DNA from 2 places in the Variovorax sp. efr-133-TYG-130 genome. Region 2 is predicted to be linked to the other one. Evidence: riboswitches for the same ligand, from Rfam matches in the RefSeq annotation. Region 2 holds a riboswitch; the other holds the start of a gene.
What was found. A riboswitch is a leader RNA that binds a small molecule or an ion and turns the genes downstream of it on or off. The one in region 2 is predicted to bind glycine.

Region 1 (15,355 bases), on a different contig from region 2:
CCGCGAGTTTGTGACGCGCAAGATCACGGACAGCGTTGCCAAGATCAAGCTCGGCAAGCTCGATGTGCTGGAGCTCGGAAATCTGGATGCCAAGCGTGACTGGGGTTTCGCCAAGGAATATGTCGAAGGCATGTGGCGCATGCTGCAGGTCGACGAGCCAGATACCTATGTGCTTGCAACCAACCGCACTGAAACGGTTCGTGATTTCGTGAGCATGGCCTTCAAAGGTGCCGGCATCGTGGTCGAGTTCAAGGGTAGCGGAGAAAACGAGTCGGCCGTAGATACGGCTACCGGCAAGACGGTGATGCGCGTGAATCCCAAGTTCTACCGTCCGGCCGAGGTCGAACTGCTCATCGGCAATCCGGCCAAGGCCAAGCAGAAGCTCGGCTGGGAGCCCAGCACGACCCTTGAGGAACTCTGCCAGATGATGGTCGAAGCTGACCTTGAGCGAAACAGGAAAGGCTTTTCGTTTTGAAGATCTTCCTGACCGGCGCAGACGGCTTCACCGGTCGCTACTTTTCCGATCGGGCGATGGCTGCCGGGCATGAGGTGGTCCCGATGCAAGCAGACCTGACGAATCGGGAGACGCTCGAGCGGGAAGTACTTTCAGTGCAACCGGAAGTCGTCGTCCACCTGGCGGCAATCAGCTTCGTCGGGCACGCTGACAACAGTGCCTTCTACGCGGTAAACGTAGTCGGCACGACGAACCTGCTCGAAGCGCTGACCCGATTGCCCTCAGCGCCGCATCGTGTGCTGCTCGCCAGCAGCGCGAACATCTATGGCAACAGCGAGCAGTCGCCGCTGGCGGAGACCCAGCCGCCAGCGCCGGTCAACCATTACGCGATGAGCAAGCTGGCAATGGAATACATGGCCGGGACTTTCGCTGACCGCTTGAACCTTGTCATCGCACGCCCGTTCAACTATACGGGCCGCGGTCAAGACGTCAACTTCGTCATTCCAAAGCTCGCCAAGCATTTTGCCGAGAAGGCTGACTCCATATCGCTGGGCAATTTGGACGTAGAACGCGAGTTCAACGATGTGCAGATGGTGTGCGATGCATATCTTTGCCTCATGAAGCACGGCAGCCCTGGCGAAGCCTACAACGTATGCTCGGGCCAACCTTATACACTCCGCGAGGTGATCGCATGCTTCAACAAGATCACTGACCATTGTATGGATGTCGAGATCAATCCTGCCTTCGTACGCAGGAACGAGGTACATCGCCTCTGCGGCGATCCCGGCAAGCTGAACGCCTTGCTCCGTGATTGCGGTGTCAACCTTGCTCCGCCCACGCTTTCGGAAACCCTCTCGAGAATGCTCTGACACTCGTTTGCCAGGACAGCATGTAGAGAGCATGCCCGAACCGAGAATCCCCGGCCTCCCGCTTCAATCAACCACAACAACATCATGAGCCAGTCCATGTCGACGACTCTTTACCGGGGGCAGCGCGTTGCGCTGATCGTTCCCTGCTACAACGAAGATCCTACCATTGCGGGTGTGATCAGATGCTTTCGGGCTGCAATGCCATGCATCGACATCTACGTCTTTGACAACATGTCGAGCGACAACACGGCCGAAGTCGCTAGAGCCGAAGGCGCCCAAGTGAGGACAGTCACCTTGCGCGGCAAGGGTAACGTCGTGCGGCGCATGTTCGCGGACACCGAAGCGGATGTCTACGTGATGGTGGACGGCGACGGGACATACGATGCATCCTCGGTCTGCCGGATGGTAGACAAACTCCTCGACGAAGGGCTCGATATGGTCGTCGGGTGTCGGGAAACAAGCGCGCAAGAAGCCCACGCCGCCTATCGACGCGGCCATCAATGGGGCAACAAGATGCTTACCGGAAGCGTCAAGGGCATCTTCGGCGGCGATTTCAACGACATGCTCTCGGGATACCGGGTCTTCTCGCGTCGATACGCCAAGTCCTTCCCGGCACTGTCGCGGGGGTTCGAGACCGAAACCGAGTTGACGGTCCACGCGCTTGAGCTGCGCATGCCCTATGGAGAACTGATGACGCCGTATGGATCCCGCCCCGAGGGATCGGCGAGCAAGCTGTCTACCTACCGTGACGGCTGGCGCATCCTCAAAACGATCATCCGGCTTCACGCGAGTGAGCGCCCCATTGCATTCTTCGGTGCATGGGCCGCTGCGTTCTGCATTGCCGCGCTTGTACTCGCTTTCCCGCTTCTTATCCAGTATCTAGAAGCAGGGAACGTTCCCCGGCTCCCCACGGCAGTGCTGTCCGCATCGCTCATGCTAATGGCCATGCTCGCCCTGACGTGCGGGTTGATCCTGCAGAACATCACCCAGGGCCGGCACGAGATGAAGTGCTTGGCCTTCTTAGGTATTCCGGCCACTCGTTCCGACACTGCGGCCGGGCACTGAACAGATGAAATTTCTGAGAGAGACGAGAGTTCCGATCTGGCTGGTCTTGGGTCTGGGCGCGCTGGTCTATTGCTACTTCTATTTGAACCACCCGGCGCTGCCAGGTAACAACCTCGAGTACCCCAGAGGGTGGTGGGGCTGGTTCGATCAAGGGGAATACATCAAGGCAGCAGCCGCCATCAGGGCAGGAGACTTTTCTCCCGGCAAGCATGCGTATCCGCCGCTATACCCGGCGATCGGTTCGATCTTCCTGCCGGTCCTGCCTGTACATCCCTTCTTCTTTTTCAACCTGCTAGGCGTCCTGGCGTTTTCATACGTTTTCGTTGCATTCGCAACGCGTTACGTATCGCAGCTCGAAGCATTCTTGTTGCTTGCGATTTCGCTGTACTTCAACGAAATCATCATTCTCAACTTCGCGATCCCGTGGACAACAACTGGCACCGCGGTTATTTATGCAGCAACCATCTATCAGCTTCTCCGAAAGTCGAAGCAGGAAAAGCTGAACAGCGGCATAGCGCTGGAAAGCATCAAGGCGTTTTGCTTTTCAGGCATATTCAGCCTGCTAGTCATTCTTCGTCCGGTAGATACAGGAGCCGCTGCGGTCTTCTATCCGGCATACCTCTATTTCTCGTACAAAAGCCTGTGCATGAGCGGGGCAGCAGCGCCAAAACGCAACGCACTCCTGTTCGCTCAAGTCATCGCGCTCGGTGCAGGCCTGCTCATCGGGATCGGCTTGTTCTTCTTGTTCAACCTAAAGGTCTACGGCCAGATACTGGGCGGCTATTTCAAGTCGACAGCTGTGGGCTCCGGATACTTCCCTCTAGAGTTGCCGCGGAAGATCTTCTCGCTGGTCTTTGATTCGAACACGTTTTTTCTGGAGCCGAACGGATCGCTGGTCACGCATTTTCCATGGCTGATATTGGGTATTGTGGGCACGCTTGCCGCTTTGGCGCGTGGCCCAGCGCTGCTTCGCATGATGGCGGCAGCGATCTGCCTCCAGTTCTGTCTGTATGCGCCTTATGGCGACTTGCTGCCCAATGGGGTCTATCGTTACTACAACATCCACTACTTCAAATGGATGTTTCCGTACCTTGCATTCTTCGGTTGGCTCGTGGTCCGATGGATATTTGAAGCTTCCAAAACTGCACGCGCCAAGAGACTCGCTATTCGTTTGCTGGTTGTCCTGATCACGGTCTCCGCGATGCTGGCCGTGCAATACAAGGTAAAGCCGGCGTCGCCAATTGCGATCAAAAAAGTCGGCCCAGGCAACAGCATTTCCTTCTCGGCCAATGGGGACGGGATCGATTTCATCGACTTCTACGGCTTGGCCGGCGGCTTCAACGAAATCTACCTCGGCGACCATCATATGCTCGCCGATGGTAAGCCGTTGATCCGCGTCAGGGAATTCAGACTGGTGCCAGCGCCCTGGGGAGTGCGCGTTTTCTTTAACCAACGGATAAGAGCCAAGGAGTTTCTGCTCACGCCGGACAAAGGCGTCATTCCACCTTCGGATGAGTTGAAGATAAAAGCCTCAACCTATCGGTTCAGCCTAGGCTGGCCTAGCTTGGTTCATGACAGTCCCCGGTGACCGCCCCCCGATGGTCAACGCTGGAACACCTCAGCCGCATCGAACTGGGCCCCTGCCGCATCCTTGACGGACAAAACAGGAGCACAACCGACATCAGGCCACTCGATGCCGATCGATGCATCATCCCAACGAATGCATCGCTCGTAGGCCGGCGCATAGTAGTCCGTCGTCTTGTAGAGAAAGTCGGCCGTCTCACTCAACACGAGGAATCCGTGGGCAAATCCTGCTGGCACCCATAGCTGCCTGTGGTTAATTTCTGAAAGCTCGACGCCGACCCATCGTCCGAAGGTGGGTGACGATCGGCGGATGTCCACAGCAACGTCGAAGACAGCGCCGCTGACCACGCGCACGAGCTTGCCCTGAGCATGCTCGATCTGATAATGAAGTCCGCGCAGAACGCCCTTGGTCGAGCGCGAATGGTTGTCCTGCACGAAATCGACATGCTGGCCAACGGCCTCGTCGAACGATTTCTGGTTGAAGCTTTCGAAAAAGAAACCGCGCGCATCACCGAACACCCTGGGCTCGATCACGAGCACTTCAGGAATTGCAGTCGGCGTTGCCTTCATGACCGCACCTCGTCGCTCAGCAACCGCTTCAGGTATTTGCCGTAGCCGCTCTTCTCCAGCGGCGCGGCGAGCCTCTCAAGCTGCGCGTTGTCGATGAACCCGTTGCGCCAGGCAATTTCTTCCGGGCACGCAATCTTCAATCCCTGCCGATGTTCCAGCGTCGCAATGAACTGCCCGGCTTCAAGCAGGCTATCGTGGGTACCGGTGTCGAGCCAAGCGTAGCCGCGCTGCATGATCTGGACATTGAGCTGGTCGCGATCCAGATACGCCTGATTGACGGCCGTGATCTCCAATTCGCCCCGTGCGCTCGGCTTCACAGCCTTTGCAATATCCACCACCTGGTTGTCATAGAAGTACAGCCCCGTGACCGCATAGCTGCTCTTCGGCTTCAGGGGTTTTTCTTCGATGCTGCTGGCCTTGCCCTTGGCGTCGAAGGCCACCACGCCGTAACGCTCGGGGTCTTGCACGTGATAAGCGAATACCGTGGCGCCGGAAGTCTTGGCATCGGCGTCCGCGACCAGGTTCACGAAATCGTGGCCGTAAAAGATGTTGTCCCCCAGCACCAGCGCGCTGGGCGAGTTGCCGACGAACTTGTCCCCGATGATGAAAGCCTGCGCAAGCCCGTCCGGGCTGGGCTGCACTTCATACTGCAGATTGATGCCCCACTGGCTGCCATCGCCCAACAGTTGCTGGAACCGCGGCGTGTCCTGCGGCGTGCTGATGATCAAAATGTCGCGCATGCCGCCGAGCATCAGCGTGCTCAGCGGGTAGTAGATCATCGGCTTGTCGTACACCGGCAGCAGTTGCTTGCTCATGGCAAGCGTTGCCGGGTGCAGGCGAGTGCCCGAGCCACCGGCCAGGATGATGCCTTTGCGTTGCGTCGTCTTGGTCATGCTTTTCTTTTCGTGGATGTTCTTCACAGCGTCTCGCGCAGCATGCGCGCAACGCCTTCCTGCCAAGGCGGCAGGCGCAGGCCGAAAGTGGTCTGCAGCTTGGTGGTGTCAAGACGCGAGTTGTGCGGGCGCTTCGCAGGGGTCGGGAAGGCGCTGGTCGGCACGGCCTCGACAGCCTGCGGGCCGGCCTTGAGCTCGACGCCGGCCTGCTGCGCCATTTCGAGCACGAAGCGCGCATAGCCGTGCCATGTCGTTTCACCGCCCGCAATCGCGTGATAGAGCCCGGCCTTGGCCGGATCCTGCAGCGTGGCGCGGATGGCATGGGCCGTCACGTCGGCCAGCAACTCGGCACCAGTGGGCGCACCGAACTGGTCGTCGATGACGGTCAGCTTGTCGCGCTCCTTGGCCAGGCGCAGCATGGTCTTGGCAAAGTTGCCGCCGCGTGCCGCGTACACCCAGCTTGTGCGGAAGATCAGGTGGCGCGGGCAGTGCTGCGCCACCAGCTGCTCGCCTTCGAGCTTGGTCTGGCCGTACACGCTGAGCGGGCCGGTCGCGTCGCCTTCCTTCCAGGGCTTGCTGCCGCTGCCATCGAAGACGTAGTCGGTCGAGTAGTGCACCATCAGCGCGCCGATCTGCTGGGCGGCCTGGGCCACCGCGCCGGGCGACGTGGCGTTGAGCTTGCGCGCGAATTCGGGTTCGCTCTCGGCCTTGTCAACGGCCGTGTGTGCTGCGGCATTCACGATCACGTCGGGGCGGACCTTCAGCACCGTCTCGGCCAATTGCTCCGGCCTGCTGAAGTCGGCGTGGAAATCGGTGCTGTCGAAATCGAGCGCCACCAGTTCGCCCAGCGGCGCAAGGCTGCGCTGCAGCTCCCAGCCGACCTGTCCGCCCTTGCCCAGCAGCAGCAGCTTCATGCCGCGGCCTTTGCGTCGTATTGCTTCTCGACCCACTCGCGGTAGGCGCCGCTTTGCACGTTGCGCACCCACTCGCTGTTCGCGAGGTACCACTCGACGGTCTTGCGGATGCCGGTGTCGAAGGTCTCGGCGGGCTTCCAGCCAAGTTCGGCTTCGAGCTTGCGTGCGTCGATGGCGTAGCGGCGGTCGTGGCCGGGGCGGTCGGTGACGTAGGTGATCTGTTCCTTGTAGGGCTTGCCGTCGGCCTTGGGGCGCAGCTCATCCAGCAGCGCGCACACGGTATTGACGATCTCGATGTTCGGCTTCTCGTTCCAGCCGCCCACGTTGTAGGTCTCGCCCAGTTGGCCGGCTTCGAGCACGCGGCGGATGGCGCTGCAGTGGTCCTTCACGTACAGCCAGTCGCGCACCTGCATGCCGTCGCCGTACACGGGCAGCGGCTTGCCGGCCAGCGCGTTGACGATCATCAGCGGGATGAGCTTCTCGGGGAAGTGGAACGGGCCGTAGTTGTTGGAGCAGTTGGTGGTGAGGACCGGCAGGCCGTAGGTGTGGTGCCAGGCGCGCACGAGGTGGTCGCTGGCGGCCTTGCTGGCCGAGTACGGGCTGTTGGGCTCGTACTTGTTCTCTTCGGTGAAGGCCGGGTCGGTCTTCGAAAGCGAGCCGTAGACCTCGTCTGTCGACACATGCAGGAAACGGAAGGCCGTTTTCTGGTCGGCCGGCAGCGCGCTCCAGTAGCCGCGCACCGATTCGAGCAGGCGGAAGGTGCCGAGCACGTTGGTCTGCACGAAGTCTTCGGGGCCGTGGATCGACCGGTCGACATGCGACTCGGCGGCAAAGTTGACCACGGCGCGCGGCTTGTGCTCGGCCAGCAGGCGGTCGACCAGGGCGCTGTCGCCGATGTCGCCCTGCACGAAGATGTGCTGCGGGTTGTTCTTGAGCGATGCGAGCGTCTCGAGGTTGCCGGCGTAGGTCAGCTTGTCGAGGTTCACGACAGGCTCGTCGCTGTTTGCGATCCAGTCGAGTACGAAATTGGCGCCAATGAAACCGGCGCCGCCGGTAACCAGGATCATGAGGTCCCCTGTTGTTGTGGAACGATCGCCCTGCGGCAAATCAACAGGCGATTATCCCATTGGCACGCTGGCCTTAATTCCGCAGTTGGCACCTGCGCAAGCCCCGCCTACAATCGCCCCACTGCAGGAGAGCGGGCCATCAAATGGCCCTACCGAAGGCGCAAACTCCCATAAACGCTCAGGTCGGCCCGAACAGGGGGTCAGTACTGCATCAACTGAAACGCCGTCTGGAGAGCCATCGCACCCTTTCAACATGGTCGCGATGCACCGAAGGAGCAAACCCTCTGCGAGCGCAGCGGGGTGAATCTCTCAGGTACCGAGGACAGGGGGAGCGGCAACTTGGACAGCGGTCGTCCGGTTGCTTGCTATTAATTCAATAGTATTCACCCTCGCCCGCCGTTCAAGCGCAGCACCTCAAAGGTACTTGAAATGCGCGTGATCGTTCTTGGCGCCGGCCTGCTCGGCGTGACCTCGGCTTACTACCTCCAGCAACTCGGCCACGAAGTGACCGTGATCGACCGGCAGGCCACCCCGGCCGCCGAAACCAGCTTCGCCAATGGCGGGCAGATTTCCGTCAGCCATGCCGAACCCTGGGCCAACCCCAGCGCGCCGCTCAAGGTGCTGCAGTGGCTGGGCAAGGAAGACGCCCCGCTGCTGTTCCGCATCCGCGCCGACATGCGCCAGTGGCTGTGGGGCCTGCAGTTCCTGCGCGAATGCACGCAGGCGCGCACCCGCCACAACATCGAGCAGATCGTGCGTCTTGGCACATACAGCCGCTCGATGTTGCAACAGTTGCGCCGCGACACCGGCATCGCCTACGACCAGCGCACCCAGGGCATCCTGCACTTCTATACGACGCAGAAGGAATTCGACGGCGCCCTCGCGCCCGCCGAGCAGATGCGCGCCCTGGGCTGCGAGCGCCAGGTCATCTCGGCCGATGAGGCCGTGAGGATCGAGCCCGCCCTCGCCCACATCCGCCCCAAGCTGGCCGGTGCCACCTACACGGCCGAGGACGAATCCGGCGATGCCAACCGCTTCGCGCGCGAACTCTCCCGGCTCGCAGCCGAAGCCGGCGTGAAATTCCTGATGAGCCACACCGTCACCGCCCTGCGCGAGGCCGGCGGCAGCATCGACCACGTGGAGGTCACCGATGCCGAAGGCCGCTTCCAGCGCATTCGCGGCGACGCCTTCGTGATGGCGATGGGCTCGCTGAGCCCGCTGCTCGCGGCGCCGCTGGGCATCCGCCTGCCGATCTATCCGGCCAAGGGCTATTCGGTCACGCTGCCCGTCAAAGACGCCTCCAAAGCGCATCAGGTCTCGCTGACCGACGACGAATTCAAGCTCGTGTTCTCGCGCTACACCTCGGAATCCGGCGACCGCCTGCGCATCGCCGGCACGGCCGAGCTCAACGGCTACGACCGCGACCTGAACCGCGTGCGCTGCGAAGCCATCGTGCGCCGCGTCGAAGAGCTGTTCCCCGGCGCCGGCGACACCACGCAGGCGCAGTTCTGGACCGGCCTGCGCCCCGCCACGCCAAGCAACGTGCCGCTGATCGGCAAGACGAAGCTTGCGAACCTGTTCCTCAACACCGGCCACGGCACGCTCGGCTGGACGCATGCCTGCGGCTCCGGCAAGTCGATCGCGCGCATCGTGAGCGGGCTGGCGCCGGAGGTGGATTTCGCGTTCACGGGGATGCCGGCGCCGCAGCCACGCATGCTGCAGCCGGCGTGATCCGCGACTGAAAGGTGTTCAGTCGTTGGACGTGAACACCGTCAACACCCCGGTATAGCCATACAGGTGGTGCCGCGCGATCTCCCCGGCGGCGAAGAAGCCGACCAGGGGCACGTCGCCCAGCGCGTGCCGCACGATCTGCAACTCGGCGCCCGGCGCGCCGAAATGCGGGCCGCCACGCCCGGAACAGCTCACGTACACCGCACCCGCGATGCGCCGCGCCGGATGCGGCGCCGCCTCGGCCTCGCCGGCAGCCACGGCGCGCGCGGTGGCCAGCGTCTGCTCTTCGGGCTCCAGCTCTTCGCGGATCTCGGCGCAGATGCGCATCAGGTCGGCCCGCGCCGCCTGCGCATTGCGGCGGCAGAAGGTCAGCCGCATGCCGGCTTCGGCCGTGTCGGCAATCGCGATGCCGCGCCGCGTCGGGTCGAGCCCGATGATGTGGCGCACCAGCACGTCGGCGCCCAGGTCGCCGGTGCGGCGGATGCCGTCGCTGCCCGCGTCGGCCAGCCCGACCAGCGTGTTGCGCACGGCGTCGATGGCTTCCTGCGGCCTCTCCAGCGACACCTGCAGGTCGGCCAGCAGCACGTCCAGGGCGGGTTCGCCGTCGAGCCTGAGCAGCAGGTTGCCGTCGGCTTCGGTGATCTCGCGCTCGCGCACCGCGCCCGAGCGCAGCGGCTGGCAGCCCTGCGTGACGCGCGACACCAGCCGCACGCCGTCGCCGAACACCACGCCCGACAGGCCGCCCGAGAACACACCGCCCGCCGCCCCATGGCCGCGGATGTTGCCGTTGCCGCCGACCGCGAACTGAAGCGCGCCGCCACGGCCCGACGAGAGCCCGCCGAACAGGTAGCCGGTGTCGGTGCGGCCCGCCATCTCGGCGATCAGCTCGGTCAGGTCGGGCGTGGCCGGGTCGGCGTGCACCAGCGCGGTGTGGGCCTCGAAGCCGCTCATTTCGGAGTTGCCCAGCGGCGCGACGCCGGAGAACACGCGGTACTGGTCGCTCGGCAGCGCGCAGAGCATCAGCGTCATGCCGGGCTCGTCGAAGTATTCGGCGTTGTTGGCCGCCACGCCGATGCCGACGGTGCCCGACCAGTCGGTCACCTCGGGCAGTTCGGCGCTCAGGTGGTCGAGGATGTCCTGCGCCTCGGCGGCGTAGTGGTCGGTGATGTAGAGCAGCCCGAGCGTCGGCGACGGCGCGTAGTCGGGCAATGCCATCTGTGCGCGCAACTGGGCCAGCACGAGGCCGGCCGCCATGCGCCATTGCGGGTGGGTGGCATGACCGGAGGGAAACAGTTTCATGATGCGTGCCAACCCGTTCTTTCCAAAAAATGTATGGGTATGACGTCAGCGCCGGCTGGAGGTTCGCTTGCGCGCGGCGGTCGACGTCTTTTTCCTGGCGGCCGGAGCCGCCGCCTTCTTTGCCGCGGCAACGGGCTTGCGGGCCTTGGTTGCCGCCGGCTTGCCGCCCATCGCCTTGCCGACCGCGTCGGCCAGCGGCTGGGCCATGGCCGGCACCTTCAGCTGCGCGGCGTCCTGCAGCGCCGAGCTGGCGATCTGCTGGAACTGCTCGGTGAGCGAGCCCCACCACTGCATGGGATCGACCACGCCGGCGCCCTCGCCGGCCGGACGTGCGCGCGTCTTCGTCTTCTGCGGCGCCGGCGCTTCCTCTTCCTCGGGCAGCTCGTCTTCTTCCTCGACCTCCTCGGGCTCCGGCTCCGCTGGGGCTGCCGGGGCTGCAGCCGCGGGCGCCGGGGCCATGGCCGCGGCCTGCTTGGTGAACGCGCTGGCGATGTCTTCCATGCGCACGTTCATGCCGCGCAGCGTCGACAGCGTCATCTTCTGCACCTCGAGCGCCTGGATGGTGGCCTTGAGCGCATGGCCGTTCTGCTCGAGCCAGTACTGGACCGTCTTGAGTTCCTGGATGCGCTTGTCGACTTCTTCCACGCTCAGGGTGGGCGCGACCCAGCTCGCGAGGCTCGGAATCCCAGGCACCGAACCGGCACCGGCACCCGCCGCGGCACCGCCGGCGAGGTTCTTCAGGAAGTCGAATCCGGGGACGAACTGGCTGAAGTCGAAGGGCTTGCTGGCGTTGCTCATGCGGAAGGTCTCCTGGGAGGGTTTTCTTGTGTTCCCAGCTTACTCCAAGCCCTTGCCGTCCGGCCCGGCCGGCGCGGGGATTTACCTGCTGTCAGAGTTCGTCGCGGACCTTGCTGAAAACCTTCCAGAAAGTGGCGTCCTGCGAGGTCGCGAAGTTGATGCGCATCATGGTGCTCGGCGGCCGGCGCGCATGGAACAGCGAGCCCGGCGCCAGCAGGTAGCCCTGGTCGAGCATGCGCTGCGTGAGCGCGTCGGTGTCCACGCCGGTGTCGACCCAGCCGAACAGCCCCGCCGGCTCCGACGCGAAGGTGCAGCCGTGCGACATGGCGAGCTTCACCGCCCGCCCCCGCGCCCCGTCGAGGCGGATGCGCACCCGCTCCGAATGCCGGCGCAGCTGGCCCTGGTCGATGCACCACGACAGCGCCCGCTCGAACAGCGTGGGCGAGGTCAGCGTGGCCAGCAGCTTGGTCTCGAGCAGCCGCTCCTTCAGCGCGGGCGGCGCGGCCAGGAAACCGATGCGCCAGTTGGGCGCCAGGATCTTGGCGAAGCCGCTCACGTAGATGGTGCGCTGCAGCCCGTCGAGCGCGCTGAGCCGGGTGGCGTGCTCGGGCGCGAGGTGGCTGTAGGTGTCGTCCTCGACGATGTGGAAGTCGTGCTCGTTGGCCAGCTTGAGCACGCGGTGCGCGCTGCCCGGCGTGAGGCTGTAGCCGGTCGGGTTGTGCAGCACGCTCACGCTCACGAACAGCTTGGGGCTGTGCAGCTTGCAGTACTGCGCCATCACCTCCAGATCGGGCCCGTCGGCGCGGCGCGGCACCGGCAGGATGCGCATGCCCAGCGCCTCGAGCCGCGCGAATTCGAGCGCCCACCCCGGCTCCTCGACCATCACCGGGTCGCCCGCGCGAAGCAGCGTGCGGCTCACGATGTCCAGCGCGTGGGTGGCGCCGATGGTGGTCACGATCTGGTCGGGCGTGGCCGGCACGTTGATGCCCACCAGCTTCTGCGACAGGCTGCGCCGCAGGCTCATGTCGCCGGCGGGCTCGCCGTACTGGAGCGACAGCTCCTGCAGGGCGGCCGTGCTGGTCATGCGCCGCACGGCCGTGGGCATGAAGGTCGACGACATCCAGTCGGGCGGGAACACGCCCATGCCCGGCTGCGGCTTGTCGCTGGGCCGGTGGAACATGCTGCGGATCAGCGAGCTGGCGTCGGCCGGCACGCGCGAGGCCATCATCTGCACGGCGATGGCCGCCGGCATGCCGATGGCATCCGTGCCATTGGTCCCATGGGTGCGATTGGCCAGGCGGCCTTCCTGTACCGGCGCGGCGTCGCGCACGTAGAAGCCGCGCTGCCGGCGGGCTTCGACCAGCCCCTGCGCCAGCAGCTGGTCGTACGCGGCGACGACCGTGTAGGGGCTCACCCCCTGCTGCCGCGCGCATTCGCGCACGGAGGGCAGCCGCGCGCCGGGCGGCAGCAGCCGGGTACGGATGCGTTCGGCCAGCCGGTCTGCCAGCTGCCCCGTGAGCGACTGGGTGGAGGTTCTTGTCAGCATGCGTGCCCGTGTTCCAGAAGAGCCTTGTGGGCTCTGTGCCGAAGGAATGACCAATACAGTTTCAGTGTTTGTTCGATCATCTGTACTGGAACTGTAATGGTCTCAAGTTTAGAGTGTGTGTCATGAACTGGCAAGAATTCACCGCGCTGCTGGTGCTGGCCACGGCGATGAGTTTCTCGCCCGGTCCCAACACCACGCTCTCGACCGCCCTGGCGGCCAACGGCGGCCTGCCGCGCGCGATGCGCTTCGTGGTCGCGGTGCCGGTCGGCTGGACGCTGCTTCTGGTGCTGTGCGCCGCAGGCATCGGCGCGCTGGTGGTGGCGGTGCCGCCGCTGCGGGTGGCCATCAAGGCCCTGGGCATCGGCTACCTGCTGTGGCTGGCCTGGAAGCTCAGCGGCAGCGCGACGCTCGGCAACGCCGACAGCGCCAGGCTGTCGGTCGGCTTCGGCCAGGGCGTGATGCTGCAGTTCGTCAACATCAAGGCCTGGCTGCTGGCGCTCACGCTGGTGGCCGGCTGGATCGCCGGGCAGCCCGATGCGCTGCGCCGCTTCGCCATCGTGGCGCCGGTGATGCTGTTCTTCGCCTTCGCCAGCAACTTCGCCTATGCGCTGGTCGGTGCCCTGCTGCGCGACTGGTTGTCCAAAGGCGCGCGGCTGCTGTGGTTCAACCGCGCGATGGGCCTGGTGCTGGTGCTCACCGCCTGGTGGATGGTGAGCGTATGAGGCCGGGCATCAAGGACGAGACGCTGGGCATGTGGCTCGGCGTCGTCGGCGTGGCCATGTTCGCCATCACGCTGCCGATGACGCGGCTGGCCACCGGCTCTCAAGACGCGCCGCAGTTGTCGCCCTGGTTCGTCACGCTCGGGCGCGCGGCGCTGGCCGGCGTGCTGTCGGCCGTCTTCCTGCTGGTGACGCGCTCGCCGCGCCCGGCCCCGCACCAGTGGCGGCCGCTGGGCATCGCGGTGCTGGGCAATGCCGTCGGCTTTCCGCTGCTGCTGGCCTACGCGCTGCGCGTGGTCACGGCCAGCCATGCGGCGGTGGTGACGGCGCTGCTGCCGCTGGTCACCGCGGCCGTGGCGGCCCGGGTGCTGCACCAGCGCGCACGGCTGGGTTTCTGGCTCTGCGCCATCGCAGGCAGCCTGCTGGTGGTGGTGTTCTCGGTACTGCGCGCCAGCCAGGCGGGGCACGGCTTCGGCTTCGAGTGGGCCGACCTGCTGCTGGTCGGCGCGGTCGTCGCGGCATCGTTCGGCTACATCTACGGCGCGCAGGTCACGCCGTCGCTGGGCGCCGAGCGCGTGATCTGCTGGGTCTGCGTGATGGCGCTGCCCGTCACGCTGCCGGCCACGCTGGCGCTCTGGCCGCGGCAGCCCGTTGCCACCTCGGCCTGGCTCGCCTTCGTGTACGTGGGCATGTTCTCGATGTGGATCGGCTTCTTCGCCTGGTATCGCGGCCTGGCGCTGGGCGGGGCGCTGCGTGTGAGCCAGACGCAACTGCTGCAACCATTCCTGTCGATCCTGGCGTCGATCCCGCTGCTGGGCGAGCCGCTCGACGTGGTGACGCTGGGCTTCGCGATCGCGGTGGTGTCCACCGTGGTCGTGGGCAAGCGGCTGTCGCAGCCGGCCAGCCCCGCCACCAACCCGGCACAGGCCGCAGCGCCGAAAATGACGCCTGCCGCCGCCCGCAAGGCCAGCCCGCACGGACGCTGATCCGCCGTACCCTCTCCTTCGAATCTCACCTCACCGCCTGAAAGAAGAAAGCCATGAACTGGAAACTCGCCGCCCGCGCCGCAAAGATGAACCCCTCGGTGCTGCGTGAAATCCTGAAGGTCACCGAGCGCCCCGGCATCATCAGCCTGGCCGGCGGCCTGCCCTCGCCCAAGACCTTCCCGATCCAGGCGTTCGCCGACGCCTGCGCCGAAGTGCTGCACAACGACGGCCAGGCCGCGCTGCAGTACGCCGCCAGCGAAGGCTACGCGCCGCTGCGCCAGGCCGTGGCCGACATGCTGCCCTGGGACGTCGACGCCTCGCAGGTGCTCATCACCACCGGCTCGCAGCAGGGGCTGGACCTGGTCGCCAAGGTGCTGATCGATCCGGGCAGCAAGGTGCTGGTCGAGACGCCCACCTACCTCGGCGCGCTGCAGGCCTTCGGCCCGATGGAGCCGAACCCGGTGGGCGTGGCCAGCGACGACGAAGGCGTGATCGTCGACGACCTCGTGGCCAAGGCCAAGGACGCGCGCTTCGTCTACCTGCTGCCCAATTTCCAGAACCCCACCGGCCGCACCATGACCGAGGAGCGCCGCGCCGCCGTGTCCGCCGCCGCCGCGCAAGCCAACCTGCCGATCGTCGAGGACAACCCCTACGGCGAGCTCTGGTTCGACGAAGCCCCGCCGCTGCCGCTGGCCGCGCGCAACCTCGAAGGCGTGATCTACCTGGGCTCGTTCTCGAAGGTGCTGGCTCCCGGCCTGCGCCTGGGCTTCCTGGTGGCGCCCAAGTCGATCTACCCGAAGCTGCTGCAGGCCAAGCAGGCGGTCGACCTGCACACGCCGATCTTCACGCAGCGCATGGTT
Region 2 (15,355 bases):
GCGTCGCGACGGTGCTGGCCTTGAGGCTGCGCAACCGGTCGATGCAGGCGATGCCGGCCGAGGTGGAGCGAGCGGCGGCCTGAGCCTCGCGCGGCGCGTTGGTTCACTGCCAGAATCGGCGTCGGACTCGACGCCTATAACCGACAAAGAGGGAACTGCGCCATGAACCGATCCTTGACGACCACCAGCCTGCTCGCCGGTGGACTGCTGCTGGCCACGGCCGCATTCGGCGCCACGCCGCCGACAACGCCGGCAACGCCCACAGCTACCGAGACAGCAGCCCCCGCTCCCACGGTCGGCATCGCCGAAGTCGAGGCCGCGGTGCGCGCCTGGGCCGCGGCCTGGTCGGCCCGCGACGCGGACCGCTACCTCGCCGCCTACGCGCCCGACTTCACGCCGGCGCGCAACCAGGACCGCAAGCGCTGGGAGACCGAGCGGCGCGCGCGCATCGCGGACAAGTCGAGCATCAGCGTGGGCATCGAAGACCTCGTCATCAGCATCAACGGACAGGCCGCGAGCGCCAGGTTCAAGCAGGTCTACCGCGCCGACAAGGTGAAGGAAACGGGTCGCAAGACACTCGAGCTGCAGCGCGTGGGCAACCAGTGGCTGATCCGCAAGGAAAGCGCGGGCGGCTGACGGCTCACAACCCAGCTTCGTCAGGGCCCAGGCCACGGTGCCCAACTGCATCACGTTGAGCGCCATTCCGGCAATGTGGAGCTGGCGGAACCGGCGGGCCGAAACGTCCAGCGCCGGGATCGTGCCGCGCAGCAGGTCCATGCGTGGAATGATCAGCCAGCGGCGCAGCGAAAAGGCCAGTCCGGCGACGAAGGCCATGCCCGCGGCAAATGCCGGCCTGCCCGACCAGGCGTAGCAGAGCGCCGCCGCGCTGCCCGTGAGCATCGTCGCGAGGTAATACACGTTGAACAGGCCACGGATGAAGCGCGAGTCCAGCGGCGTGTCGTGCTTGAGGATCAGCAGCGGCAGCGATCCCATCATGAAAAAGCCCATCCACACGAGCAGCAGGACTGTCGCCATGAGTGCAAAGACGATGGGAAGCATGAGGTGGGCCCCTTCCGCGGTGCCGGAGCATACCGCCGGGCAAGGCAGTCGAGGTACCGGGAAATCGTGCGGGGCCAACGCCATTTCCATAAGCGAAAAGGGTTCATGAAGATGTCACCGCTTGCAACGATGCTGCTGCCCTCGATCTCCGAAAGCTGTGGCTGCCATGTTTCCCACCAAGACCGACAAGGCGCGCGACGAACTCCAGGGCGGACAGCGCACGCTCAGCCAGCGTGAACGCGCACTGCTGCTCATGGCCGACGGGCGGCGTTCGCTGAGCGACTTCAGCCCGCTGTTCAGCACCCGCGACGAAGCCGAGCAGGCCATCCAGACGCTGGTGCAGCGCGGCTATCTGCAGACTCCGAAGGTGGCGGTTGCCCCCGGCAAGGCCGTGCCCCCTGCCCCGGCGCCCGCCCAACCCGCACCGCTCCCCGCGAGCGAGCCGATCCAGATCGCCACATCGGCCGACACCTTCGACGGCAAGCGCTCCCTGGCCACCACGCGCATGTTCCTGTTCGACATCTGCGAGCGCATGTTCGTGCGCCGCGATCCCAAGTTCGCGCTGCAGATGCGCGACGCCCTGCGCGAAGCCCGCGACCGCGAAGCCATGCTGACCATCGCCGCGCTCATGCTCACGGAAATCGAGAAAGCCGCCGGGCCCGAGCGCGCCGAATCGCTGCGCGAGCGGATCGACAAGCTGCTGCCGCCGGCTGAAGTCGTGCACTGACTGGAACAGCGCTCTCTTGTGCCGAGTGCTGTTAGGGGCGCGCTCACGCCGACGGGGTACCTTGCTCCGCGAATGTCCTCCGCCCTTCGGGCTCCCCCTTTATTTCGCTGCGCAAGGCACCCCATCGTCGTGATCGATAGACCACGCGGTTGAACTGCCCGAACAAGCGCCGTACCCACCGTGCGCGGGGCGCCGGGTGCTCCCCGCAGCGAAATAAAGGAGGAGCCCGAAGGGCGGGGGACATTCGCGGAGGGGAGCACGCGGTGGCCTGCGCACAAGCCCTGAACACAGCGCTCCTTCCCGTATCAACTACACTCGGCGGGGTCAGGAGAGAGCCCCGCCAGCCGGGGCCGCCGAAGGCGCAGGGGTTTCCCGAACGCTCAGGCAAAAGGACTGACAAGGCGCCGGCGAACACCGGCGTTTCCTTGCTGGAGAGAGGCCGCCGTACCGCAAACGGCGCAGCGGCCCACCGAAGGAGCAAACCCCGATCGTGGGGCGAATCTCTCAGGTAAAGCGGACAGCAGGGGTGGCCCATGGCTTGCGTCATGGATTTTGTCTGCCCCTTTGGAGTGCCCCGTGGCCGCTTCCTCCGCACCCGCTACCGAACTTCTCAAGACGCCGCTGCACGACCTTCACGTGGAGCTCGGCGCCCGCATGGTGCCCTTCGCCGGCTATTCCATGCCGGTGCAGTACCCCGCCGGCCTCATGGCCGAACACAAGCACACGCGCGATGCGGCCGGCCTGTTCGACATCTCCCACATGGGCCAGTTGCGCCTCGTCGGCCCCGACGCCGCGGCCGCCTTCGAAACCCTGATGCCCGTCGACGTGATCGACCTGCCCGCCGGCAAGCAGCGCTACGGCCTGCTGCTGAACGACGAAGGCGGCATCCTCGACGACCTGATGTTCTTCAACGAAGGCCACGGCTCGCTTTTCGTGATCGTCAACGGCGCCTGCAAGGTGGCCGACATCGCGCACATCCAGCAGAAGATCGGCTCCCGCTGCGAGGTGCAGCCCTTGCCCGACCACGCCCTGCTCGCGCTGCAGGGCCCCAAGGCCGCGGCCACGCTGGCGCGGCTGTCGCCCGGCATCGAGCGCTTCGTGTTCATGACCGGCGGCGCGCTGCAGATCGGCGGCATTCCCGCCTTCGTCACCCGCAGCGGCTACACCGGCGAAGACGGCTTCGAGATCTCGGTGGCCGCGAAGGACGCCGAGCCGCTGGCCCGCCTGCTGCTGGCCCAGCCCGAGGTCAAGCCCATCGGCCTGGGCGCGCGCAATTCGCTGCGGCTCGAAGCCGGCCTGTGCCTGTACGGCAACGACATCGACACCACCACCACGCCGGTCGAGGCTTCGCTCAACTGGGCGATGCAGAAGGTGCGCCGCGCTGGCGGCGCGCGCGAAGGCGGCTTCCCCGGCGCCGCGAAGATCCTCGCGCAGCTCGCCGCCGCCACGGCGGGCACCGCCGGCCACACCGACCACGACACGCTGAAGCGCAAGCGCGTGGGCCTCGTGGCGCTGGAGCGCATTCCGGTGCGCGACGGCACGGTGCTGCAGTCATTCGAAGGCCAGGACATCGGCATCGTCACCAGCGGCCTGCTCGGCCCCACGGCCGACCGCTGCATCGCCATGGGCTACGTGGCCACCGCCTTCGCCGAGCCCGGCACCCGCGTGCAGGCCATCGTGCGCGGCAAGCCGGTGCCGATGGAAGTCTCGACCATGCCTTTCGTGCCGACCCGCTATTACCGCGGCTGAACGCGGCAGACCCGGCTAGGCTCTGCACCCCGATTCATTTTTTCCACGAGGAGTTTTCTCACCATGAGCATCAAGTACACCAAGGACCACGAATGGGTGTCGGCCGAAGGCGACGCAGCCACCGTCGGCATCACCTTGCACGCGCAGGACGCGCTGGGCGACGTGGTGTTCGTCGACCTGCCCGAAGTCGGCAAGACCTTTGCGCAGGGCGAAGTTGCCGGCGTCGTCGAGTCGGTCAAGGCGGCAGCCGACGTTTTCATGCCCGTGTCGGGCGAGATCACCGAAGTGAACGAAGCCCTGCGCGCCGACCCGTCGCTGGCCAACAGCGACCCGCTGGCCGCCGGCTGGTTCTTCAAGGTCAAGCTGAGCGAGCCCGCGCAGCTCGACGCCCTGCTGGACGCCGCCACCTACGACAAGTTCGCGGCCGAGTCCTGATCGCCTGATTTTTCTTCCGAGCCCCCTTCTTCCCGAGCCCCCACCGCCATGCCGATTCCCGCCCTTCCCTCTTTGCAAGAACTAGAGAATGCCGAAGAATTTCTCGCCCGCCACATCGGCATCGATGCGGCGGACGAGGCGCGCATGCTGCCGGTGATCGGCTCGGAAACGCGCTCGGAGCTCATCGACGGCATCGTGCCCGCGGCCATCCGCCGGGCGCGGCCGATGCGGCTGCCGGCCCCCGTGACCGAAGCCGACGCGCTGGCCGAGCTGAAGGCGATGGCCTCGAAGAACAAGGTGTTCAGGAACTTCATCGGCCAGGGCTACTACGGCACGCACACGCCGGGCGTCATCCTGCGCAACATCCTCGAGAACCCCGCCTGGTACACCGCCTACACGCCCTACCAGGCAGAGATCTCGCAGGGCCGCATGGAAGCCCTGCTCAATTTCCAGACGATGGTGTGCGACCTCACGGGCATGGCCATCGCCAACGCGTCGATGCTCGACGAAGCCACGGCCGCCGCCGAAGCCATGACGCTCGCCAAGCGCAGCGTGAAAGCCAAGAGCAACGTGTTCCTGGTGTCGGGCGACTGCCATCCGCAGACCATCGAAGTCATCAAGACGCGCGCCGCGCCGCTGGGCATCGAGGTGAAGGTGAGCACGGTGTCGGAAACGCTGCCGCACCTGATGGTGAGCGGCGCATTCTTCGGCGTGCTCGCGCAGTACCCGGCCACCACCGGCCACGTGCACGACCTGCGCCCGCTCGCGGGCCATGCGCACCAGTGCGATGCCGCCTTCATCGTGGCGGCCGACCTGCTGGCGCTGACGCTGCTGGTCGCGCCGGGCGAGTTCGACGCCGACATCGTCTGCGGCACCACGCAGCGCTTCGGCATGCCGCTGTGCAACGGCGGCCCGCACGCCGCCTACCTGGCCTGCCGCGACGAGTTCAAGCGCTCGCTGCCGGGACGCCTGGTGGGCGTGAGCGTCGACACGCACGGCCAGCCCGCCTACCGCCTCGCGCTGCAGACGCGCGAGCAGCACATTCGCCGCGAGAAGGCCACCTCCAACATCTGCACCGCGCAGGTGCTGCCGGCCGTGGTGGCCAGCATGTACGCCGTGTACCACGGGCCCGACGGCCTCACGCGCATCGCGCAGCGCGTGGCGGCGCTCACCGCCATCCTGTCGGCGGGCCTGTCGCAGATGGGCCGCGAGCCGGTCAACACCACCGCCTTCGATTCGCTGACGATCCGCACCGGCGACGACACGCCGGCCATCATCGAGCGCGCGCAGGCCGCCGGCGTCAACCTGCGCCAGCGCCTGCAGCAGCACCTGGGCATCTCGCTCGACGAGACCACCACGCGTGCCGACGTCGAGACGCTGTGGGCCCTGTTCGCGCCCGCCGGCAAGCAGCTGCCGCGCTTCGACGACCTGGCCGCGAACACCACGCCGCTGATCCCCGAAGACCTGCGCCGCGCGAGCGCCTTCCTCACGCACCCGGTGTTCAACACCCACAAGAGCGAGACCGCCATGCTGCGCTACATCCGCAGCCTGTCGGACAAGGACCTGGCGCTCGACCGCAGCATGATCCCGCTGGGCAGCTGCACCATGAAGCTCAACGCGACCAGCGAGATGATCCCCATCACCTGGCCCGAGTTCGCCAACATCCATCCCTTCGCGCCGGCCGACCAGCAGCTCGGCTACGCCCAGCTCGATGCGCAGCTGCGCGCCTGGCTGTGCGAGGCCACCGGCTACGCGGGCATCAGCCTGCAGCCCAACGCGGGCTCGCAGGGCGAATACGCGGGCCTGCTGGCCATCAAGTCCTTCCATGAAGCCAAGGGCCAGGGGCATCGCAACATCTGCCTGATTCCATCTTCCGCGCACGGCACCAACCCCGCGAGCGCGCAGATGGTGGGCCTGCAGGTGGTGGTGACGGCCTGCGACGCGCAGGGCAATGTCGACATGGACGACCTGAAGCGCGCCTGCGAAAAGCACAGCGCCAACCTGGCCGCGGTGATGATCACCTACCCCAGCACCCACGGCGTGTTCGAAACTCGCGTGAAGGAACTCTGCGAGCTGGTGCATGCGCACGGCGGCCGGGTGTACGTGGACGGCGCCAACATGAACGCGCTGGTCGGCGTGGCTGCGCCGGGCGAGTTCGGCGGCGACGTGAGCCACCTGAACCTGCACAAGACTTTCTGCATTCCGCATGGCGGCGGCGGCCCGGGCGTGGGTCCGGTCTGCGTGGTCGAAGACCTGGTGCCGTACCTGCCGGGCCATGTGACGGCCGGCGTGCCCTCGCACGGCGTGGGGGCCGTGTCGGCGGCCCCGCTGGGCAACGCGGCCGTGCTGCCGATCAGCTGGATGTACTGCCGCATGATGGGCGCCAAGGGCCTGCAGGCCGCGACCGAGACGGCCATCCTGAGCGCCAACTACATCAGCGCGCGCCTGAAGGACCACTACCCCACGCTGTACGCCAGCCCCAATGGCCACGTAGCGCACGAGTGCATCCTCGACCTGCGCCCGCTCAAGGACACCAGCGGCGTCACCGCCGAGGACGTGGCCAAGCGCCTGATCGACTACGGCTTCCACGCGCCCACGCTGAGCTTCCCTGTGCCCGGCACGCTGATGGTGGAGCCCACCGAGAGCGAGCCGCTGGCCGAGCTCGACCGCTTCATCGACGCGATGATCGCCATCCGCGGCGAAATCCGCCGCATCGAGGAAGGCGTCTGGCCGAAGGAGGACAACCCGCTCAAGCACGCGCCGCACACCGCCGCGAGCCTGCTGGGCACCGAGTGGAGCCACCCGTACTCGCGCGAACTCGGTGCGTTCCCGCTGGCCACGCTCAAGAACGCCAAGTACTGGCCGCCGATCGGCCGCGTCGACAACGTGTACGGCGACCGCAACCTGTTCTGCAGCTGCGTGCCCGTGGGCGACTACCAGGAAACCGAAGAGGCCTGAGTCCAGTTGCCCAGGCCGGCCTGGGCTACTGCGACTTCTTCTTCGCGAGGTCCGCGGTCGCGATATGCTGGCGCAGCCCGCGCAGGCTGGCCTTCATCTTGCGCTCGTTCTCCGGGCCCATGCGCACCATGATCTTCTGGCCGGCGCTCGCCTTCTCCAGCGCCTGGTCGACGTACTCGTAGCGCACCCACGGGCGCTGCGAAGGCACGTCGCCCTTCACCTCGACCAGCCGCACCTGCACCGGGCCCTTGGGCTCGGGCGCCTGCAGCAGGTTGTCGATCACCGCGATGAGCCGGTCGTTGAAGTAGCGCCCCGGGTAGCCCAGCTCTTCATAGGCCTGCTGGAACAGCGGATAGAGCCTGGCGTACACCGCCGCGGCCTTGGCCGGATCGACCGACTGCACCAGCATCACGAAGCCGTTGTAGCGCGCCGCGTTGTTGGCGGAAATGGTCTGCGCCTCGCCCTGCCCCTCGGTGATGAAGCGCTGGCCCGTGGGCTGCACCGGCCATGCGCTGGCGGGCGCCTGCTCGCGCGCCAGGTTGTCCACCGTGGCCACGAAGCGCCGCACGATGCCGTCGGAACGCAGGAAGGCTTCGGCGTTCTTCGCGCCCAGCAGCTCGGCCAGCGCCTTCATCACGCGCGAATCGGAATCGGCGAGCTTGGGCAGCGCGGCGTCGGGCGGCGCGAGCGCATCGACCGGGTTCTGCGGGCCGGTGGGCTCGGCCTTTGCGGGCGTTGGCGGCGGCGGTGCGTCGGCCGGCGCGGCGGCCACGGGCGTGGGCTCCGGCGGCTTTTGCTGTTGCTGGTACCAGCGCCAGCCGAAGAAGCCGGCGGCCAGCAGCACCAGCACGATGACGATGATCGTGCCAACGGGCGTCTCGCGGCGGGGGCGGAATTCGGGTGCGTCGCGCGTGTCGCGGATATCGCTTTCGGGCATGGGTCGGTTTCCTTTGGCTGGCGTGGAAGGCACAGGGGAGACGAAGCTATGGTGCACCAATAAGGGCACCGCAGCGTCCGCATCGCTCCCTGTCGTCGTAACGCCCTGTGACGTGCCGGCCCGGCGGAAGTTCAGTCAGCCTGCGAGCCGCACCACATGCGCCTGCCGCGGGTCGACCTTGCCGGCGTGCAGGTCGGCGATCACCGCCTGCGCATGCGCGAAGCCCTCGCCCTGCGCCAGTGCCATCCAGCGGTTGCCGGGCCGGCTGATCTCGGCGATGAAGCGGCCCTGCGCCTCGTTGAAACGGCGGTTGACCTCCTGCGGGCCCCAGTCGGCATTGCGCTTGCGGATCTGCACCGGCGCAAAGTAGAGCTGCGGCGCGGGGCCGGGCAGCATCGTGGTGTCGCCGAGGAACTCGGTCTTCTGCGCGGAGCCCGCATAGCAGTCGTAGACCAGCGATTCGCCGAAGTGGTGGTGCACGGTCGCGCGCAGTTCGTCGTTGCCGGAGAAGTCGACATACAGCGTGGGCACGTCGGCGGGCAGCGTGGCGATCTCTTCATAGGCCAGCGTGCGGTCGTAGCAGCCCAGGCCTTCCACGAAGGCGCGATTGCCGGTGGACGTGGCGGCAATCAGCTCGAGCCCTTCGCGCCTGCCCAGGCAGAAGGCCGTGCCGAACGCGGTCTTGCTCGACGCGCTCGACACCACCACCTGCTTCGCGCCGAAGAAGCCGTTGTCCTCCAGGAAGTCGGCCAGCATGAACGATGTGATGAACAGCGGACGCACCAGCATCTGGTAGTCCTCCAGCGCGGCGACGTAGCCCGCGTCGTTGCTGCAGCGCATGTACTGGTTGTAGGCCGACACCAGTTCGCTGCGGTGCGAGGCGCCGTCGTAGAAGCCGCGCGGCGTCACGCGTACCGGCTGCATGCGCAGGTGGCTCGCGATCGGGAAGTAGCCGTAGAAGCGCTCGCCCACCGCCACGCCCTCCACGTTCGAGGCCGCCACATCGGCGAAGCCCCAGGCCGGCATGTGGCCCCAGTCAGCGTCGCCGGTCGGAAAGAAATGCCAGTACTTCATGACCGCGTCGCCGAAGGCCGCGTAGGTGATGTTGTTGGTGGTCAGCGAGAAGCGGCCGATCTTCATCAGCACCTCGCCGGGTTGCAATGCGCCGGTGTCCTCCGTGGTCATGACACGGGTAGTGCCGAGTGCGTTCTTGCGCGTCTGGAGGCGGGTTAAAGTGAATGCGTTGTTCATTCGCAAACTGTATGGCGGCCCGCTTCGCGGCGGGTTCGGAAACCCGTCGATGCCGGACGCACCCCGCTCCAAGCCCCTGAAACGCCCCACGCAGGCACGCAGCAAGTTCACCGTGCAGGCGATCTACGACGCCTTTGTTCGGATTTGGAACGCGCACGGCTGGGAAGGCGTGACCACGCGCGCGGTGGCGCTCGAAACCGGCATCGCGGTCGGCACGCTGTACGACTACTTTCCCGACAAGGAGGCCCTGCTCTCGGGCTATGTGCGCCACTGCATCGAGGCGCTGCTCGCGCGGCTCGATGCGGATGTGATCGTGCCCGCGGACATCGGCTGGCGCGAAAGGATGCAGCGCCTGGTGCGCATCACCTGCGACACCCGGCTCGAAGGGCTGCCCGCCTTCGACCACGAAATGCTGATGCTCGAACACCGCGTGGCCGAACCCAAGCACCACCGCCGCGTGTACGACGAACTCGCGGCGCGCTGGCTGAGGGCCTTCGCAACCTGCACGGACCTGGAGCCGCGGCCCTCGCCGGACACCATCCACGCCCTGCTGACCGCCTGCTGGGGCGCGCGCCGCTACCGCCTGCTGTTGCAGCCCGACGCGGCCGGCGACAACGGCGCCTGGCTCGCGGAGATGGAAGCAATGGTCATGGCGCGTCTGGCGATGCGCTGAGCGACTGCAGCCATGCCAGCGTGGCCTGCAGTTCAGCGGGCCGAATCTCGTGCGCGCCCGGGAAGTCGCCGCCCGAGAGCGTCAGCGGCAATGTGCGCGCCAGTTCGCGCGTCACTTCCGCCGCGCTCGGCGGAATCACGTTGTCGGAACTGCCGTGACTCACCCACAGCGCCTTGCCCTCGAAGGCCTCGGCGGGCGCCACGTGCGGCACCACCTGCGACAGCAGCCGGCTGTGCCACACCATCGCGGCGCGCACGCTCTCGGGCTTGGTCAGCAGCAGCGACAGCGCCATGATCCCGCCCTGGCTGAAGCCGCCGACGATCACCCGCTCCGGCGGCACGCCGAGCTGCTGGCCGGCCGAGGCGATCATCTCGCCGACGAGGAAGCGGCTCTCGCGCTCCTGCTCTTCGTTGATCAGGCGCTCGCCGTTCGGCAGGAACTGGAACTCGAACCACGCATAGGCATCGGGCGACAGCACATACGGCGCGCGCAGGCTCAGCACATGAAAGTGCGGCGGCATCATGCGCGCGAGGCCGAACAGGTCCTGCTCGTTGCTGCCGACGCCGTGCATCAGCACCAGCAGCCAGGGTTCGGCGGTGCCCGGCCAGGCCGAGTGTTCGAGGAATTTGAGGGGCAGGTGAAGTTGGGTCATGAGGGTGGAAGCAGTGAGAGCAGTGCTTATCGGATTGCCTGGAAGCCGCGTGCCAGTTCGCGCGTGAGCTCGGCCGCCGGCACCTCGCGGCAGCCGGTCGCGTTCTGGCCGGACCACAGCGGAGAAAAATCGCCGCTGCCCTTTGCCTCGGCCTTGGCACGCAGCGGCGCGATGCCCGAGGTGGCCAGCGGGAACTCCGGCGCCGCCGCGCCGATGGGGCCCAGGTCGCGCATCACGCGGTTCACGATGCCGCGCGCGGGCCGGCCGGTGAAGAGATTCGTCAGCGCGGTGTGGCGCGCGGCTTCGCTCTTGAGCGCGGCGCGGTGCAGCGCGCTGGTGGTCGCCTCGGGGGTCAGCATGTAGGCGGTGCCGATCTGCACGCCCGCCGCGCCCAGCGCCATCGCGGCAGCCACGCCGTTGGCATCGGCGATGCCGCCGGCCGCGATCACCGGCAGCTTGACGGCATGCACCAGCTGCGGCAGCAGCGCGAAGGTGCCGAGCTGCCTGGTCAGGTCATGGGACAGGAAGTGGCCGCGGTGCCCGCCGGCCTCCAGGCCCTGGGCGATGACCGCGTCGACGCCGCGCGCCGCGAGCCACAGCGCCTCGTCGAGCGTGGTGGCCGAAGCCAGCACCTTGGCGCCCCAGCCGCGCACCCGCGCCAGCAGCGCCTCGGACGGCAGCCCGAAATGAAAGCTCACCACCGGTGGACGGAACTCGGCGATCAGGTCGGCCACGTCCGCGCTGAAAGGGTTGCGCCCCGGGCCGGCGGGAATGCTCGCGGCGTCGATGCCGTGCTCCGCGTAGTACGGTGCCAGGGCGGCGCGCCATGCGGCTTCGCGCTCCGCGCTCGGTTCCGGCGGGGTGTGGCAGAAGAAGTTGACGTTGAAGGGCTTGTCCGTGCCCGCGCGGATGGCCGTGAGCTCGCCGCGCATGACCTCGGGGCTCAGCATGGCGCCAGGCAGCGAGCCGAGTCCGCCCGCATTGCTGACCGCGATCGCCATCGCGCTGCCTTGCACGCCGGCCATGGGCGCCTGGATGAGAGGAAGTTCGGTGCCGAGGATCTGCTGCAGCGTCGTCATTCGAAATGCGTCCTGGAATGTCGGGAAGCGGCCATTGTCCTGTCTGCGGGGAAGTGACGGCGGCGGCGGGGTCATCGGCATGCGGCTTCGGCACAATCGCGGGCATGCACATTCCCAGTTCCGACAGGCCGCGCGCCGCCCTGGCCAAGGCGGCCGTCGTTGCCGCGCTCATCGCGCTGGCCGGCTGCTCCCAGCAAGACAACAGCAGCACCGCGGCCGACGTTCCGGCCGCCACCGAGGAAGCCCTGGCGCCAGCCGCCGAACTCGCCGCCCCTGCCTTTTCGGCGACGCTCAAGCGCGGCGACCTCATGCCGCTGGTGTTTCCCGGCTGGGAAGACAAGGACAAGGGCCGCGTCGGCACCGTGACGCTGCCCGACATCGGCAACGACGGCAAGCCCGTGCCCGACAGCGAAGGCGAGCAGCAGGCCGACGTGTCGCCGCGCGAGGTGGTGCGCCTGGACGACACCCACGCCGTGATGCTGACCGAGACCGTGCCCCTGGACGACCAGGGCCAGCCCATGGACGCCCACGTCGCCGGCGCCTGGATCGGCGCCTACTTCTTCGAGCAGGGCAACGACGGCTGGGCGCTGTCCAAGCGCAACGACGCCGTGGGCTACCAGGGCTTCATGGGCAGCATCGGCAAGACCGCCGTCGAGCGCATTGCGCCGCAGCGCTTCGTGCTCACCGCCACCAGCGGCAGCTGCTGGCAGGGCTACTGCGGCAGCTGGCTGTCGGTTTACGAACTGGGCGCGAGCGAGGTGCGGGAAATGGTGAGCGGCATTCCCATGTCGGCAAGCAACGGCGGCGCCGACGGTGCCTGCGAGCAGGTGCTGGCCAACGAACGCCCCGAGACACCGCCGCGCGGCAGCTGCTTCGAGGTCGAAGGCTCGGCGCAGTTCGCGCTGGGCACCGACGACGAGCCCGGCGAGATGCGCCTGGTGTTCAGCGGCACGCGCACCTCCGGCGCGGGCGCGCGCGCCGAGTCGGTCGACAGCACCGTGGTGTACGCCTACCGCAAGGGCAGCTACGTGCCGGGCAGCGGGCGCAACCCGGTGCCTTCTTTCTGAGCGAGGCGCGGGCTGGTCCGCCGCGGCCCGCCTCGCGCTATTCCTCGCTGGTCCACTCCACCTGCACGCCCAGGCTGCGCAGGTTTTCCACGAAGCGCGGGTGCGCGCGGCGGATCGGCGTGGCGTTGCGGATTTCCGAGCGGCCTTCGATGCTCGCCGCCACCATGAACAGCGCGATCGCCACCCGAATGATGTAGGGGCTCTCGACCACCGCGGGCGTCAGCGGATTGCCGCCGAAAGTGATGAGCCGGTGCGGGTCCGACGAGAACACGTGCGCGCCGAACTTCGACAGCTCGCCGGTCCAGCCCAGCGCGCCGTCGTACACCTTGTTCCAGAACATCGCGTTGCCCTGCGCGCGCACGCCCAGCGCAATGAAGATCGGCAGCAGGTCGACCGGAAAGTACGGCCACGGCGCCGCTTCCACCTTGGTCAGCACGTTGCTGGTGAACGGCGTCTGCACCTTCAGCGGGCCGCTGCGCAGCGCACGCGACCAGCCGTCTTCATGCACGATCTGCACGCCGAACTTGGCGAAGGTGCGGTCCAGCAGCGGAAAGTTTTCAGGCGCGCTGTTGCGCACCACCACGTCGCCGCCGGTGATGGCGCCGAGCGCGAGGAAGGTGGTGATTTCGTGGAAGTCTTCGTCGAAGCGGAACTCCCCGCCCTTGAGCGTGCCGCCGCCGTGCACCGTGAGCCGCGAAGTGCCCATGCCGTCGATGCGCACGCCGATCATGGCCATGAAGCGGCAGAACTCCTGCACGTGCGGCTCCGACGCGGCGTTGGTCAGCGTCGAAGTGCCGCCCGCGGCGGCCGCGCACAGCACGAAGTTCTCTGTGGTCGTGACCGAGGCGTAGTCCAGCCAGTGGTCGGTGGGCGTCAGCCGGCTCTTGCTGTAGACCAGCAGCGAACCTTCGGTGCGCTCCACCTCGCCGCCGAAGCGCTGGAACACCTCCACATGCGGATCGATCTCGCGCACGCCCAGCGTGCAGCCCTTGACGTTGTCCTCCAGCCGCGCCACGCCGAAGCGCGCGAGCAGCGGCGGCACCAGCATGATCGACGAGCGCATTTCCTCCGGCAGGCGGTGCAGCGCGGCGTCGAACGTGGTCTCGCGGTGATGCAGCTCTAGCGTGCCCGTCTCGTGGTCCATGTGCACGTCGCTGCCCAGGGTGCGGAAGATCTCCAGGATCTTGCGCACGTCCGTGATGTCGGGCACCCCATGCAGCCGCAGCGGCTCCCAGGTAAGCAAGGTGGCACAAAGCACCGGCAGCACGGCGTTCTTGTTGGCGGAGGGGGTGATGCGGCCACGCAGCGGCGTACCGCCGTGCACGATGAGGTTGGACATGAAGAGGAAGAAGCGGGGGAGCGGGAGGCGGTGGGAAATGGCGCGTAAACAATTCGCGCCCGAAGGCGAGCACTTTACCGTCTGAAAGCGGCATGAACGGCGATGAAGTTGTAAGAACTTCAAAGCAGAAGCCACTGAATTGACAATTCTTTCGCATTACATCCACCTGATTGCCCAGCCGGCTCGCGACGAACTTGTTACTCCCGCCCCTCCGCCTTGCCCGGCTAGATTGGCCGCCTCTTCCTTCGAAAGGCCCAACCAGATGACCCACGCATACACCGGCGGCTGCGCTTGCGGCGCCATACGCTACGAGATCGCGTCCGAGCCCGTCTTCCAGAACCACTGCCAGTGCCGCGACTGCCAGCGCAAAAGCGGCACCGGCCACGGCTCATACCTCACCTTTGCGCGCGCCGGCGTGAAGCACAGCGGCAACGCCACGCTGTGGGACATGGTCGGCGACAGCGGCAACGTCAAGACCCGTGCGTTCTGCCCGGCCTGCGGCTCGCCCGTGTACATGACCTTTGCGGCCATGCCGGACATCTTTACCGTGCATGCGGCGAGCCTGGATGATCCGGGGCGGTACAAGCCGCAGGTCGTCACGTATGCCGTGCGGGGGTATGAATGGGACTTTCTGGATCCGGGGCTGCAGAAGTTCGAGAAGATGCCGCCGATGTGAGGAAGTCCCGAGTGACGGTGCCGGACCAGCTCCGCTGTCAGCCTGCCGAGGCGCGCGAGCGATAGAGCCCGGCATGCGCCATCGTGTATTCACTCAACGGCCCCGCCTTCACATCCGCCGCGCGAAAGTGCTCCGGCGCCTTGACATAGGCCTGCACCGAAAGCCCCGAGGGCGCCGCACCGTCGACCCTCTCGACCGCAATCGAAACGCGGCGATAGCCGTCAGCCTCGGTCACTCTTTCGAGCACGTCCATCGCATCCAGCGCCGCTTGATCGACTTCGAAGACTTGCCCCGCCACCCGCTCACCCTCGCCTGCCGAAAACACGAGCCACGGAGAGAAGCGCTCGCCGACCAGGTACAGCGGAGCGCTCCACGGTGACGAACTCCCCCGCCACACGCTTGCCGCGATTGGTCGTGAAGTTGGGGAAACCCTCTTTCAGGGTGCCGAAGACGAAGACAAGGTCGGTCATGAGTGAGAAATCAAGTGGTCCGCTTGCGAGCCGCATGCTTCACGCAGCCGCCGATGCGCATCGCCATCCCATGCGATCGGCTGCTGGTTCTTCGCGCGCAGGTAGTGGTGCGTGAACACGGCGAGGTAGGCCTCCAGCGTCTGCTCCACGGCATGCTCGCCCGCCAGGCTCATGCACATGGCGGCCACCTCGCTGGTGCAGAAATGATCCTCGCGGCCGGAGTTGCGCAGCTTGTATTGCGTGATCTGCTCCGGCTGCAGGCTCAACACCGGCAGCCGGTCGA

Region 1: it holds a riboswitch for glycine, as region 2 does, so the genes downstream of both, QRN67_RS21455 (D-amino acid dehydrogenase) here and gcvT (glycine cleavage system aminomethyltransferase GcvT) in region 2, are expected to answer to the same signal.

What each region holds. Positions count from the first base shown of each region.
Region 1 is NZ_JARVTD010000027.1:75,339-90,693, reverse strand. It holds gene gmd (GDP-mannose 4,6-dehydratase) at 1-475, shown strand, start outside; gene QRN67_RS21490 (GDP-mannose 4,6-dehydratase) at 472-1,323, shown strand; gene QRN67_RS21485 (glycosyltransferase) at 1,408-2,388, shown strand; gene QRN67_RS21480 (hypothetical protein) at 2,393-3,976, shown strand; gene rfbC (dTDP-4-dehydrorhamnose 3,5-epimerase) at 3,991-4,542, opposite strand; gene rfbA (glucose-1-phosphate thymidylyltransferase RfbA) at 4,539-5,435, opposite strand; gene rfbD (dTDP-4-dehydrorhamnose reductase) at 5,459-6,349, opposite strand; gene rfbB (dTDP-glucose 4,6-dehydratase) at 6,346-7,416, opposite strand; glycine riboswitch at 7,531-7,619, shown strand; glycine riboswitch at 7,634-7,752, shown strand; gene QRN67_RS21455 (D-amino acid dehydrogenase) at 7,846-9,147, shown strand; gene QRN67_RS21450 (FIST signal transduction protein) at 9,166-10,446, opposite strand; gene QRN67_RS21445 (PhaM family polyhydroxyalkanoate granule multifunctional regulatory protein) at 10,492-11,244, opposite strand; gene QRN67_RS21440 (aminotransferase-like domain-containing protein) at 11,336-12,790, opposite strand; gene QRN67_RS21435 (LysE family translocator) at 12,913-13,512, shown strand; gene QRN67_RS21430 (DMT family transporter) at 13,509-14,495, shown strand; gene QRN67_RS21425 (aminotransferase-like domain-containing protein) at 14,549-15,355, shown strand, end outside.
Region 2 is NZ_JARVTD010000040.1:49,840-65,194, forward strand. It holds gene QRN67_RS30265 (MFS transporter) at 1-83, shown strand, start outside; gene QRN67_RS30270 (L,D-transpeptidase Cds6 family protein) at 163-636, shown strand; gene QRN67_RS30275 (hypothetical protein) at 1,226-1,786, shown strand; glycine riboswitch at 2,102-2,192, shown strand; glycine riboswitch at 2,205-2,317, shown strand; gene gcvT (glycine cleavage system aminomethyltransferase GcvT) at 2,363-3,535, shown strand; gene gcvH (glycine cleavage system protein GcvH) at 3,599-3,970, shown strand; gene gcvP (aminomethyl-transferring glycine dehydrogenase) at 4,019-6,928, shown strand; gene QRN67_RS30295 (DUF3014 domain-containing protein) at 6,954-7,865, opposite strand; gene QRN67_RS30300 (DUF2855 family protein) at 8,001-9,050, opposite strand; gene QRN67_RS30305 (TetR/AcrR family transcriptional regulator) at 9,166-9,789, shown strand; gene QRN67_RS30310 (alpha/beta hydrolase) at 9,764-10,441, opposite strand; gene QRN67_RS30315 (NAD(P)H-dependent flavin oxidoreductase) at 10,468-11,520, opposite strand; gene QRN67_RS30320 (hypothetical protein) at 11,625-12,587, shown strand; gene QRN67_RS30325 (UDP-N-acetylglucosamine 1-carboxyvinyltransferase) at 12,625-13,926, opposite strand; gene QRN67_RS30330 (GFA family protein) at 14,189-14,602, shown strand; gene QRN67_RS30335 (gamma-glutamylcyclotransferase family protein) at 14,640-14,927, opposite strand; gene QRN67_RS30340 (gamma-glutamylcyclotransferase family protein) at 14,905-15,072, opposite strand; gene QRN67_RS30345 (tRNA-uridine aminocarboxypropyltransferase) at 15,069-15,355, opposite strand, start outside.